Regions from separate parts of the Pseudactinotalea sp. Z1748 genome, predicted to be linked through region 1. Evidence: riboswitches for the same ligand, from Rfam matches in the RefSeq annotation. Region 1 holds a riboswitch; each other region holds the start of a gene.

The links. Region 1 has a riboswitch for S-adenosylmethionine ahead of ACO0LU_RS14055 (hypothetical protein). Riboswitches for the same ligand answer to the same signal wherever they lie in the genome.
Region 2: another riboswitch for S-adenosylmethionine. It lies ahead of ACO0LU_RS04510 (O-succinylhomoserine sulfhydrylase); the one in region 1 lies ahead of ACO0LU_RS14055 (hypothetical protein).
Region 3: another riboswitch for S-adenosylmethionine. It lies ahead of ACO0LU_RS15860 (methylenetetrahydrofolate reductase); the one in region 1 lies ahead of ACO0LU_RS14055 (hypothetical protein).

Annotation. Positions count from the first base shown of each region.
Region 1 covers NZ_JBMPQB010000006.1:141,764-146,402, reverse strand. The annotation lists gene obgE (GTPase ObgE) at 1-224, shown strand, start outside; gene proB (glutamate 5-kinase) at 319-1,464, shown strand; SAM riboswitch class IV at 1,596-1,709, shown strand; gene ACO0LU_RS14055 (hypothetical protein) at 1,994-2,998, shown strand; gene ACO0LU_RS14050 (cytidine deaminase family protein) at 3,009-3,419, opposite strand; gene ACO0LU_RS14045 (glutamate-5-semialdehyde dehydrogenase) at 3,546-4,639, shown strand, end outside.
Region 2 covers NZ_JBMPQB010000002.1:46,290-50,928, reverse strand. The annotation lists gene upp (uracil phosphoribosyltransferase) at 5-640, shown strand; gene ACO0LU_RS04510 (O-succinylhomoserine sulfhydrylase) at 721-1,944, opposite strand; SAM riboswitch class I at 1,950-2,040, opposite strand; gene ACO0LU_RS04505 (NAD(P)H-dependent glycerol-3-phosphate dehydrogenase) at 2,181-3,242, opposite strand; gene ACO0LU_RS04500 (alpha/beta fold hydrolase) at 3,353-4,435, shown strand; gene ACO0LU_RS04495 (hypothetical protein) at 4,446-4,639, shown strand, end outside.
Region 3 covers NZ_JBMPQB010000008.1:48,698-53,336, forward strand. The annotation lists gene icmF (fused isobutyryl-CoA mutase/GTPase IcmF) at 1-1,416, opposite strand, end outside; gene ACO0LU_RS15855 (MarR family winged helix-turn-helix transcriptional regulator) at 1,470-1,988, opposite strand; SAM riboswitch class I at 2,141-2,241, shown strand; gene ACO0LU_RS15860 (methylenetetrahydrofolate reductase) at 2,300-3,220, shown strand; gene metE (5-methyltetrahydropteroyltriglutamate--homocysteine S-methyltransferase) at 3,297-4,639, shown strand, end outside.

The sequences.
Region 1 (4,639 bases):
CCCCGGGTGCGGAGGTCGTGATCGGTGACGGCCCCGAGGGCGTGGTCTTCGACTGGGAGCCGACCATGATGACCGGCCCCGAACTGCTGGGCGCTCGCGGCTCCGACGTGCGTCTGGAGGAGCGTCAGCGGCCTACGCGGGCGGAGAAACGCGAGGAGTTCCACAGCCGGATGGACGCCAAGGCTGCCGCTCGCGAGGAGTTGTGGACCGACCGGGAGCAGTGAGGTCACCTCATCGGCGCGCACCGAACGGGGCCCGGGGCGCCCAGTAGATGGACGGTCCCGTCCGAATCGTGATCGGGTGCGCCACAATGGTGCCGTGACCAAGACCGTGACGGACCGGCGTGAACTGGGGGACCCCGGTCGCGCCCGACGAGTCGTGGTCAAGATCGGCTCCTCCTCGCTCACCGACGCGGCTGGGCGGCTGGATGTACACAAGCTCACCGCGCTGGTTGAGGTCCTGGCCGGTCGCCGGGGCGCGGGTGGGCAGGTGGTGCTGGTCTCCTCCGGGGCCATCGCCTCGGCGCTGGGCGTCCTCGGGCTCACCGGCCGGCCCCGGGACCTGGCAACCGCCCAGGCCGCGGCCAGCGTCGGGCAAGGGCTCTTGATGGCGCACTACACGCGCGCGTTCGGTGCCCACGGGCTCACCGTTGGCCAGGTGCTGCTCACCGTGGAGGACGTGGTGCGCCGGGCACATCACCGCAACGTCCAGCGCAACGTCGAACGACTGCTGGCGCTGGGAGTGGTGCCGGTGATCAACGAGAACGACGCCGTGGCCACCCAGGAGATCAAATTCGGTGACAATGACCGGCTGGCCGCTCTGGTCTCGCACCTGTCCAAAGCCGACGCCCTGGTGCTGCTCACCGACGTCGACGCCCTGTACGATCGCTCGCCCCGGCTGCCCGGTGCCCGGCGGATCGCACGCGTGCGTGACCGGCGAGACCTGGAGGGCATCGAGGTCACCGCCCGAGGCGGGGCGGTGGGCACCGGGGGAATGGTCTCGAAGTTGGAGTCCGCCGCGATCGCCTCCGGCGCCGGGATCCCGGTGGTGGTGACCGCGGCACACAATGCCGGGGCCGTGTTGTCCGGGGAGGACGTGGGCACCTGGTTCGAGCCGGCCCGCCGGCGCACCAATGCCCGGCGGCTGTGGTTGGCTCACGCGGCGCACACCGGAGGTTCGATCAGCGTCGACGAGGGTGCGGTGCAGGCGATCACTGCCGGGAAGAAGTCGCTGCTGGCGGCCGGCGTGGTGGACGTGACGGGGGAGTTCGACGCCGGCGACCCGATCGACGTGCTGGACCCAGCCGGCCGGGTGGTGGCTCGAGGCTTGGCCTCCTACAGCGCTGAGGAACTCCCTGCGCGTTTGGGCCGCACCTCGGTGCAGATGCGGGAGCAGTTCGGCCCGGATAGTGCCCGCGCGGTGGTGCACCGGGATGACCTGGTGGTGCTGGACCGCACCGACTGAGGCCGGGGAGGCGGTCGCATCAGCCGACGGCGCGCTCCGGCCTCTCGCACGGGGACCGCGTCCTGGCTACCGAAGGCGCCCGGCCCTTAGGTAGTTGACACGACAACTATCCGACTCATAGGTTGATCCCAGGTTCAGAGCGTCAGTGCCAAGTCCCGGCTTGCTGACCGGCAACCCCCCGCGCGGCGGGGTGCTCCGGGAGATGACCTGGCCGCGGGCCACATGGCCCCCGGCAAGCGCATCACCGCTCCCAGCGGTGCAGACAGAAGGATGAAGACAGCGATGCACACCGACAGGACCCTTGCGTACCAGCGACGCCACGTCTCCTGTGTGATGTGTGCGATGTGTTGCTGCTTCATGTCGGCCTGAGCCGACACCTCAACCGGCAGCCTCGGGCCCTCTGACGGCCCCTCGGCGCCACCCCTCAGCCGGTCGGTGCGCACCTGAGCCCGATGCGTGACACACCGGGCGTGCGACCCGCGCTGAGGCAGCAATGTTGAGCCCTTCTTGCACCGAGAGTGAGCACCCCATGTCTGCTGTACCTGCATCTGTGAACGAGACCGCGTCCTTGGTCGGATTGGATCTGTCCAATGCCGGCGCGCCCCGGGACTGGCAGCGCGAGCGCAACGCCGAGACCGAGCAATTCATCATGGGCCGCCTGGCCGGCCTGGCCTCCCTCGCCGACCGGGGCGGGGTAGACCTGATCTCGCTGGATGAGACATTCCGGCTCGGTGGTAAGCGGCGCCGGGACGCCTGGCTGGACGGGGCACTGGCCACCTCCCGCCTTGCCCGGCACACCACCCGGGCCGCCCTGGTGGCCACAGTTCCGCTGGGGATCACGCGCCCCGAACACGTCGCTGGTGCCATCGCCTCGGTGCACCGGGCCAGTGCCCAGCGCGCGGGCTGGCAACTCGAGCACGGCGCCACCGCCCAGGGCACCGGTGCGCGCACGGTGGATGCGGTGCTGAACGCGCCGGTGGCCGCCCCCCGCAAGCGCACCGTGGATGATGTGGCTCGCGAACCAGTCCGCCCACTGGTGGTGGTACCGGTGCGCAACGGTGTGGACGCCGAGTTGGCTGCGGCCCGTGCTGACGTGGCACGGCTGTCGGTGGCAACCCTGGAGGAGGCCCGTGCCGCCCGGGCTGCGATCCGTGAAGCGGCAATCGAGTGGGGCCGGGCACCCGGTGACGTCAAGGTGCTGGTCGATGTGCACACGGTGATCTCCGCAGATCGGGCCAGCGCACAGGCACGCTGGGATCTGCTGTCCTCACTGGAACTGCCTTCCGGCCTGCCGGCTCTGCGCACCATCGGGACCGCCGAGGACCTCGCCACGCTCTGGAACGCGTGGGTCCGGGCCGGCGGAGCCGACGGGTTCACCGTGGTGCCGGCCTCGGTACCCACCGATGTGGTGGCTCTGGCCCAGAACCTGCTGCCGGCGCTGACCGAACTCGGGCTGCGTACGCCGGCGACGGCTCCGGTCACGCCCGCGGCGACGCCTGCTCGCTCCCGGCGTGCCCCGGAGCGGGTGCGATGAGCCGTCCTTCTCAGGCGGTCCCGGCCGGCCAGTCGTTCTCGGGCAACAGGTCGCGTAGTGGTGCCGAGCGCCCCGGGCCGAGGATCACCTGGGTGTCGATGTTCGCCGGGTCGATCTGTCGGATGAACTCGCGGCAGCGTCCGCACGGTGAGACCACGTGCAGGGTGCCGGCCTCGTCGCGCCACACTGCCACGATCTGGGCGATACGGAACTCTCCGGCCGTGACCATCGCGGCGATAGCGGCGTGTTCGGCGCAGAAGCCGGTTCCGCACGGGGTGTCGATGCACACCCCTGAGTACCGCGCGCCGGCGGCCGTCACCAGGGTGGCTGCGACATCACCCGACTTCCGGTCCTCCGCCTCGCTGGGGTTCAGGTACTCCTGGGCCGAAGCGATCAGGGAGGAGAACGACGCGGTGTCCATAAGCACGATCCTAGGGGGAACCGGTGTGGCAGCCCTCGCCGGTTCCCGTGGCGGACGGGCCCGGATCGACGGTCGCAGCGCACCGGCCGCAGCCTGGGATCGCGGCGGCGGCGTAGGCTTGGCTGCATGACTCAGACGACGGCGCAGCCCGCCGCGGACGTGACGGCGCAGGTCCAGCAGGTGGCCACCGACGCGAAGGTGGCCGCCCGCGCCCTGGCGCGGGCCACCCGGGCCACCAAGGACGCCGCACTGCACCGGATGGCCGATGCGTTGGTGGATGCCACCGAGCGGATCGTGGCCGCCAACGATGTCGACGTGCGCCGGGAGGAGGCCGGCGGGATGAGCCCGGGCCTGCTGGACCGGCTCACCCTGGACGCCGGCCGGGTCGAGGGGATCGCCGAGGCGTTGCGGGACCTGGCGGCCCTGCCGGACCCGGTGGGGGAGGTGTTGCACGGGTCCACGTTGCCCAACGGGTTGCGGGTGCGCCAGGTGCGGGTGCCCATGGGGGTGGTGGGCATGATCTACGAGGCACGCCCGAACGTCACCGTCGATGCCGCCGGCCTGGCACTCAAGAGCGGGAACGCGGTGGTGCTGCGCGGGGGTTCGGCCGCCGCGCAGTCCAACCAGGAGATCGTGGCGGTCCTGGGTGAGGCACTGGAGCAGGCCGGCCTGCCCGCTGACCTGGTGCAGTCCATTGACGCCTACGGGCGCGCTGGCGCCCAGGCGCTGATGCGGGCCCGTGGGCTCATCGACGTACTGATCCCCCGCGGCGGGGCCGGACTGATCCAGACGGTGGTGACCGAGTCCACGGTGCCGGTGATCGAGACCGGGGTGGGCAACTGTCACCTGTACATCGATGCTGGCGCACCGCTGGATCAGGCGCTGTCCCTGTTGCTGAACTCCAAGACCCACCGGTTAGGGGTGTGCAACGCCCTGGAGACCCTGTTGGTGCACACCGAAGCCGCGACGGACTTCCTGCCGGCGGCGCTGGACGCACTGGACGGCGCGGGTGTGCGGATCCATGGCGATCAGCGCACCCGCGCCCTGGCCCCGGGCAATGTGGACGTGATCGCGGCTACCGAGCAGGATTGGGCCACCGAGTACCTCAGCGCCGACCTGGCCGTGGCCGTCGTCGATGACATCGATGCGGCCCTGGAGCACATCCGTACCTACTCCTCCGGGCACACCGAGGCCATCTGCACCACGGACACCCGGAGTGT
Region 2 (4,639 bases), on a different contig from region 1:
CGTCATGCGCCTGCACGTAGTCGAGCACCCATTGATCGCCCACAAACTCACGGCCCTGCGGGATGAGCGCACGCCGTCTCCCACGTTCCGCCAACTCACCGAGGAGCTGGTCACCCTGCTGGCCTATGAGGCCACCCGGGAGGTGAGCACCGAGCCGGTGCGGATCTCCACCCCGGTCACCTCCACCATCGGTACCAGGATGGCCGATCCACAGCCGATCGTGGTGCCCATCCTGCGCGCCGGACTGGGCATGCTGGAGGGGATGACCCGGCTGCTGCCCACCGCGGAGGTCGGGTTCCTGGGCCTGCAGCGCGATGAGGACACCCTGGAGGCGATCACCTACGCCAACCGGCTGCCCGATGACCTCACCGGGCGGCAGTGCTTCGTGCTGGATCCGATGCTGGCAACCGGCGGCACCCTGGTGGCCTCGATCGAGTACCTGTTCGAACGCGGTGCCCGCGACGTGACCGCAATCTGTCTGCTCGCCGCACCCGAAGGGCTGGGCGCGGTGGAGGATGCTGTGGGGGATCGCGCGGACGTGACGATCGTGACTGCCGCGGTGGACGAGGGCTTGAACGAGAAGGCCTACATCGTGCCCGGCCTGGGCGACGCCGGCGACCGCCTCTACGGCGTCGTCTGACCCGAGAGCCCGCTGACTTCGCGGCATCCACCGTGATCGCGCGCCACCTCGCACCCGAGGTCAGGGCATCTGCCGCGAAGTCAGCGCAGGGCCTGGTCGAGGTCGGCGCGCAGGTCCGGCACGTCCTCGAGGCCTACCGACAGGCGCACGGTGGCGGGGGTGACCCCGATCGCGGCCTGACCGGCCGCACCCAGCTTGCGGTGCGTCGTCGTGGCCGGGTGGGTGGCCATCGACTTCACATCGCCCAGGTTGTTGGACAGGTCCACGATCCGCAGGGCGTCCAGGACCGCGAAGGTGCGCTCCTTGACCTGCTCGGCAGCACCGGCGCCGTCGGCGGCCACATCGAAGGTGACCACGGTCCCACCGCCGCTCATCTGTTCCTTGGCCAGCACCTGCTGGGGGTGGGAGTCCAGGAGCGGGTACCGCACCGAGGCCACCCCGGGATGCCCCTCCAGCCACGTGGCCAGTTCCCGCGCCGCCGCGCTCTGGGCCCGCACCCGCAGGGCGAGCGTCTCCAAGCCCTTCAGGAGCACCCAGGCATTGAACGGGCTGAGGGTGGGACCGGTGTTTCGAATGAAGTCCTGCACCGGGCCGCAGATGATCTCGCGCGGGCCCAGCACCGCCCCGCCCATCACCCGGCCCTGCCCGTCGATGTGCTTGGTGGCCGAGTACACGATGATGTCGGCGCCGAACTCCAGGGGCCGCTGCAGCACCGGAGTGGCGAACACGTTGTCCACGATCACCAGCGCACCGGCGCGGTGGGCCAGCCGTGAGACCGCAGCGATATCGACCAGGTCCATCATCGGGTTGGAGGGGGTCTCGAACAGCACCAGGTCAGCCGGGGTGGCCAGGGCCCGCTCCCAGTCCTCGATCCGGTGGACATCGACGTAGTCGGTGCTGACCCCCCACTGGCCCATGATCTGGTCCAGCACCACGAAGGTGGACCCGAACAGCGCCCTGCCGGCCACGATCCGCCCGCCCTGTTTCACCAGCGGGGCGATCGCGGCGAACAGCGCGGACATCCCGCTGGCGGTGGCGTAGCAGGCCTCCGCTCCCTCCAGCAGGCGCATCCGTTCCTCGAATGCGGCAACGGTGGGGTTGGAGTAGCGGGAGTAGGTGAAGATGTCGAGTTCACCGGCGAAGGCCGCCTCGGCGTCGGCGGCCCGTTCGTAGGCGTAGCCCTGGGTGAGGAACATCGGCTCAGCGATCTCGCCGAACTCGGTGCGCTGCTGGCCGCCGCGCACGCCCACGGTGGCCGCTCCCACACCCTCGGGCAGGGAACATCGGGGTTGTGGATCGCTCATGGCTGCCTCCATCGTTCCTGGCGGTAGCACCGTCCGTGCCGGCGGGGGTTGCTGCAGCGTCGTCGAGCCAGATCTCTCGGCTGCTCTGGATGGTCGCGCGCCACGCTACGTCCCGACACCGGGCCGGCCAACGTCGACCCCGGGCCGTCCCACACTGCGAGACGCCCAGAGTGCACGACGCCGGCAGGCCGCGACGCCGGCTGCGCGTCACCCCCGCAGCGCGCGTGAACCCCGCGTCAGCGCATCCCGCCGAAGAAGTCCTCGAACGGCATCGCCAGTGGCTCATCGTGGGCGATGATCCCGTACAGGTGGCGCAGCAGCGGGAACTCCGCGGCCCCGATCACCTCGCGCTCGGTGAGCTTCTCGATCGCCGCCCCGATCACCTCGATCGCGGCCGCCCCCTCCAAGGTGACGCCCTTCATGTGCTGGTCGCGCACCTCCGAGAACGGCACCCCCGACCCCACGTAGCGACCGGCCCGCACGTTCCGTCCACCCATGGAGGTGACGAACATGTCTCCCACACCGGCCAGACCGGTGGTGGTCTCCCGGTCCCCGCCGAGCAGTTCGATGAACCGCAGCATCTCCCGGGTGCCCTGGGCGAACACCGCGGCTCCGTAGTTGTACCGGCGGTATTGCGCGGCGCCCATGCCGGCGGCGTCGAGCAGCCCCTCCATGAACCCGGCCGCGAAGGCGTAGACATTCTTGGTGGCGGCGCCGACCTCATGCCCGATGAGGTCGGTGGACGTCCACACGTGATAGGAGTCGGTGCGGAACATACGCGCCAAGGAGTCCAGGGACTCCTGATCGGTTCCGGTGAACACCACGGCGGTGTCGTGCTCCACCGCGACCTCCCCGGCGATGGAGGGTCCCACGATCGCCGACCACGTCACCTGTCCGGACAACTCGGCGCCCACCTGCTCCATCAGCACCTCGGGGAGGATGCGCAGGTTCCCCGCCTCATCGGCGTCCATGCCCTTGGTGATCGAGAGCACCCGCATCCCGGGCCGCAGCAGAGCGCTCAGTTGCTGCCCGGCCCAGGCCACCCCGAAGGAGTTCACCCCGCTGATGGCCACCTCGGCCCCCTCGAACGCCTCCCGCGCCTGCTCCAGCTGGAAGGCCGTGACCCCCTCCGGTAACGCGATCCCCAGGTGCGGGTGCACGCCGGTGCGCTGGATGGAGTCGATGATCTCGGTGTCCAGGTGGGTGCCCACCAGGTGGACCCGATGCCCGTTGCGGGTCAGCGGCACGGTGAGGGCGGAGGCCATGATGCCGGCCCCCAGGATCGCCACAGCACTCATGCGTTATCTCCTCCTCGGTCGCGGCACTCGACCCCGCGTGCGCGTGCCGAGTTCTGGCTGGAACCAGCGTACTCACCACCCGCCCGCGGCTCAGGTGTGAGGATGGGGTGGTGAGCACCTCTCCCGATACCTCGTACCCGGCCGACGACGACGGGGCCTCCGGTGATGAAGGCACCTGGGTTCCCGACGTCCTCGGAGAGCCCTGGCGGGCGCGCACCCTCAGCCTGCGTCCCGACGGCTGCGGAACCCCGGTTGCCACCCTGGTGCGCCACCGGGCGGGGCCAACGGACCGTCGCCGTCACCCTGAGGCGGCGGTGCTGTATCTGCACGGGTTCGCCGACTACTTCTTCCAGGCCGAGCACGGCGCTGCCTGGGCCGCGCGTGGATACCACTTCTACGCCCTGGACCTGCGCGACCACGGCCGCTCCATCGGCACCGGGCGCCGGCCCGGCTGGTCCAACGGGATCGGCGTACACGCCGAGGAGATCACCGCCGCCGTGCGTACCATCCACGCCACCGGGGTTGCTCAGGTGGTGCTGGTAGGCCACTCCACCGGCGCCCTGATGGCCGCGCTGTACGCCGACCGCAACCCCGCCCTGATCGACGCGGTGGTGCTGAACAGCCCGTGGTTCGACCTCAACCGGCCGGCACCGGCGCGCCGTCTCCTGCGGCCGCTGGTGAGGATCCTGGGCCGGGTCGCCCCGCACCTGGTGGTCAGCACCCTGGACGAGGGTTACGGGCGCAGCGTGCACGCCGAATCCGATGGCGAGTTCGACTACAACCTCCACTGGAAACCGCTCGCGGCCTTCCCGGTGCGCGCCGGTTGGCTCGCGTCGGTGGTCCGGGCCCAGCACCGGGTCCGGCGCGGTCTGGACATCACTGCCCCGGTGCTGGTGTGCACCAGCGGCGCCTCCGGTCATCCCACACGCCCGAGCCCGGAGGACCTGGCCCGTACCGATGCGGTGCTGAAGGTGGAGGACATGACACGCTCCGCCCCGCTCCTGGGCACGCATGTGCGGGTGCACCAGTTCGAGGGCGGTCGGCACGACCTGGCGTTGTCCGCCGAACCCGTGCGGACCGAGTACACCCAAGCCGTCCTGGACTGGACCGACGACCAACTCCGCCGGCCACGCTGGACCCGCTCACCGCCGCAACGAACGGTGCGAGACGGTCGTGGTTCCGTGCGTCGCTAGAGTCACCCGCATGGCCCAGCACGCCGATCCCAGCGCAGATCGCTCGGCGCCCCACACCCGTGCCACGGTGCTGCTCGGGTTCGACCTGCTGCGCAACACCGGCGCGCTGCTGCGCCACCATTGGCTGCCGCTGACGCTGATCGCCCTGGCCGCGCACCTGGCCCAGCACTACCTGATGGAGTTGGTCATCCTGATCGCCCGCGC
Region 3 (4,639 bases), on a different contig from region 1:
CGCGGACAACTCCTCGAGCGCGAACTCCAGGTGCTGCACCCGGCTGGCCGCATCGGCGTAGGTCTCGGTGTCGGCATGGTAGCCCCGGACCGTCTCGGCGATCTCGGACAGGTAGCGCACCCGGGCCGCGGGGACCACCGGGGTGATCATCGAGGAGTACTGGACGTCGACTCTGGGCAACGCGCCCTCGCCCACCTCCAGCCCGCGTTCGCCGAGCCGGTCGCGCAACTCCTGGTACAGCGCCGTCACGCCGTCGTCGTTGAAGGTGGCCGCGGAGGTGCCGTAGACGGGCATGTCCTGCGGTGTGGAACCGAAGGCCTCCCGGTTGCGCACCATCTGGCGGCCCACATCGCGCAGCGCATCCATCGCTCCGCGGCGCTCGAACTTGTTGATCGCGACCACGTCGGCGAAGTCGAGCATGTCGATCTTCTCCAGTTGGCTGGCCGCTCCGAACTCCGGCGTCATCACATACAGCGACACATCGGCCAGCGGAACGATGCCCGCGTCACCCTGCCCGATCCCGGGGGTCTCGACGATGATGAGGTCGAAACCCGCGGCCTTGAGGATCTCGAGGACGGCCGGTACCGCCTCGGGCACCTCGCTGTGCCCGCGGGTCGCCATGGACCGGAAGTAGGTCTGCTCACCGCCCAGTGCGTTCATCCGGATCCGGTCGGCCAGCAGCGCACCACCACCCTTGCGGCGCGTGGGGTCGATGGCCAGCACCGCGATGCGTAACCGGTCGCCCTGGTCCACCCGGAAGCGGCGCAGCACCTCATCGGTCAGGGACGACTTGCCTGACCCCCCGGTGCCGGTGATACCCAGCACCGGCACCGGATTGCGCCCGGCGGCCTCGGCGTACCGGCCTCGGTCGGCCTCGCTGATGCGCCCCAGTTCGGCGCCGGTCACCGCCCGGGCCAGCGCGGTCCGGTCACCGGCCAGGACGTCGTGGACGTCGGCTCCACCGAGTTCCCACAGGTCGACGTCGGCCTGTTCGATGACCTGGTTGACCATCCCCGGCAGTCCGAGTCGTTGACCGTCCTCGGGGGAGAAGATCGTCACTCCCGATTCGCGTAGCCGAGTGATCTCCTCGGGCACGATCACGCCGCCCCCGCCACCGACCACCTTGATGTGGCCGGCACCGCGCTCGGCGAGCTGGTCGACGAGGTACTCGAAGTACTCCACGTGCCCGCCCTGGTAGGAGGAGACGGCAACCGCCTGGACGTCCTCCTCCAGGGCGGCTTCGGCGACCTCCTGCACCGACCGGTTGTGGCCCAGGTGCACCACCTCGGCGCCCTGGGACTGCATGATCCGGCGCATGATGTTGATCGAGGCGTCGTGCCCGTCGAACAGGCTGGCAGCGGTGACGACGCGGACCGGGTGCTCCGGCACATGCAGGGGTCGTGCGTGTTCGGTCATGGCGTCCTCGGCTCACCGTCGGGTGCATCTACTCCAGATACTAGGACATCCAACTATTCCTCGATAGGGGGTGGCTGCACCTGATCGCCGCCGTCGGCGCGCATCAGGCCCAGCAACTTCGTCAGTTCCCGAACCTGTTCGGGCGGCAGACCGGGCCGGGCGAAGACCTCGGCGTTGAGCGCGCTGGTCGCCTCCTCCACGGCCGTCCTCCCGGTGACGGTCAGGGAGGCCAGCACGACCCGGCCGTCGGAGTTGCTGCGCACCCGCTCCACGTAGCCCTGCCGCACCAGCCGCTCGACCAGGCTGGTCACGCTGGTCGGGTGCACCTGCAGCAATGAGCCCATCCGGGACATCGCCATCTCCCCTCCGGCGGCGAACGACAGTAACCGGAGCACCTCGTACCGGGCGAAGGTCAACTCCATCGGGCGCAGGACCGCATCGATGCGCTCGGCCAGCAACTGGTTGACCCGCACGATCGAGGTAACCAGGGCCATGCCGTCGGCGGCTTCGGCCCAGCCGTGCCGGACCCACTGTTGATGGGCCTGATGGATCGGGTCCCGGTCGGCGCGCACGCGACCACCCTACGGCGCAAGCCGAGTGCGCCCCGGGGGCGTTGCGGAGTGCTCACGAGCGTCACGGCGCCAGCCAGACCGGAATCTCAGGGGATGAGACAGGCGGGCTTTACTCTTGTGCCTGCCAGGCAGCAGGCCCGTAGTCTGGCTACCGACCATCCAGAGCGGCCGAGAGACCTGGCTCCACGACGCCGCAGCAACCCCCAACGGAAGCCTCCCGCGGGAAGGGTGCTCACGCCAGGACCGATGGAGTTCTTCATGCAGGCATCCCCCGACGGGCGCATCCGATGAGCACGGCTAGCCTTCTTCGTGTGCCCTCCGACCGACCGACCATCTCCTTCGAGCTCTACCCCCCGCGCTCGGAGAAGGGTGAGCGCGTCCTGGTGCGCACCCTCGCGGAACTGGCCGCGGCACAACCGGACTTCTTCTCCATCACCTACGGCGCGTCCGGCTCCACCCGGGAGACCTCACGGGAGTTGATCCGGCGGGTCGTCACCGAGACCGAGGTCACCCCGATCGCCCACCTGACCTGTGTGGGGGCCTCCGAGGAGGAACTGCGCGGGGTGATCGAGGACCTGCTCGACGAGGGGGTGCGCGACTTCCTCGCCCTACGCGGGGACCCGCCCGCGGGGCAACCGGACTGGGAGCCGCACCCGCAGGGGCTGACCCGCTCCAGCCAACTGGTGCGCCTGCTGCGGTCCATCGAGGCCGAACGGTTCGGCGATGCCGGTGCCACCACCGGGCAGGTGAACCCGCTGAGCATCTCGGTGGCGACCTATCCCGGCGCACTGCGCGACAAGACCGGCAACCCGGTGGTCGACCCGCGTGACATCGCCGCCCTGGTGGAGAAGCAGGAGGCCGGTGCCGACTTCGCGATCACCCAGATCTTCTACGACGCCGGGCACTACGCCGCGTTGCTGGAACAGGCCCGATCGGCCGGGGTGCACATCCCGATCCTGCCGGGGGTGATCCCGTTGACCGACCCGCGCCGGCTGCGCAAACTGCACCAGCTCACCGGCGTACGCCCCCCCGAGGAGCTGTTGGCCACGCTGGATGGAGCTGCCTCCAAGCAGGAGGCCTACCGGCTGGGCCTGCGGGCCACCCGCTCGCTGGTCAACGACATCCTCGCCCTCGGGGCACCCGGCCTGCACGTGTACACCTTCAACACCGCCACGCCGGCACTGGACCTGCTCTACGGGTCCGGGCTGCGTCCGGTTCCCACCCTGGCCTGAGCCTCGGCGAGGAGCGCACCCGCCCGGCCCCGCCGTCGTCGGCTTGATCTTCAACCGCACCCGAACAGGAAGTCTCATGACACAGCACACCCCGTTCCCCGCCGCCACCATCCTGGGCTACCCCCGGATCGGCCCGGATCGCGAACTCAAACGAGCCGTGGAGTCCTTCTGGGCCGGCCGCACCGACGCCGCCGAACTGACCGCCTCCGCACGCGCGCTGCGTGCGGACCTGCGCTCCCGCCTGCGCGGCCTGGGTCTGGACGCCCAGGACGCCTCGATCCCCTCCGACTTCACCTTCTATGACCAGGTGCTCTCGGTGGCCGCACAGGTGGGGGCGATCCCGGAGCGGTTCGAGGACCTGCGCGATCAGAACGGATCGCTGGACCTGGCCGGGTACTTCACCGTGGCCCGCGGGGAGGGTGACCGGGCACCGCTGGAGATGACCAAGTGGTTCGACTCCAACTATCACTACCTGGTGCCCGAGATCGGCCCGGAGACCACCTTCGATCTGGTTGAGACCCCCAGCGTGACAGCGTTCACCGAGGCCGCCGAGGACGGCGTGATCACCCGCCCGGTGCTGGTGGGTCCGATCACGTTCCTGCTGCTGTCCAAGGCCAGTGAGGCGGCCCCGGACGGCTTCAACCCGCTGGACCGTATCGATGACCTGACCGCGGTGTACGCCCGGTGGCTGGCCGCCTTCGCCGAGGCCGGTGCTCCCTGGGTGCAGCTGGACGAGCCGGGGCTGGTCTCCGACACCTGGCCGATCTCCCGGGCCGAACTCGGCGAACTGGTCTCCCGGGTCTACACCACCCTGGCCGGGGCGAGGCAGCGACCGGCGCTGTTCGTGGCCGCGCCCTACCACCGGCTGGGCAGCGCGTTCACCCCGTTGGCGGCCAGCGGGGTGGAGGCGATCGGGCTGGACCTGGTGCGCGGGGACATCCCCGACGGCGTGGCGGGCGCGGACCTGTCCGGGGTGACCCTGGTGGCCGGGCTGGTCGATGGGCACAACGTGTGGCGCACCGACCTGGACACCGCCCACGAGAAACTCACCGCCCTGCGCAGCGCTGCCGGGCCGGAGGCCACCGTGGCGGTGTCCACCTCCACCTCGCTGTTCCACGTGCCGCACACCGTGGCCGATGAACCCCAGCTGCCCGAGCAACTGCGGTCCTGGCTGGCGTTCGCCGATGAGAAAGTCGGTGAGGTCCGGGCCCTGGCGGCCGGGCCCGAGCAGGCCGCCGAGGCGTTCGAGGCCTCCCGCGCGGTGCGGGCCGATCGGGCCGGGGCCGAGGGGGTCAGGGTGTCCGCGGTGCGTGAGCGCACGGGCCGGCTGTCGAAGGCCGACTTCGCGCGCAGCGATTACCCCACCCGACAGGCCGCCCAGCGGGCGGCACTGGACCTACCGGAGTTGCCGACGACGAC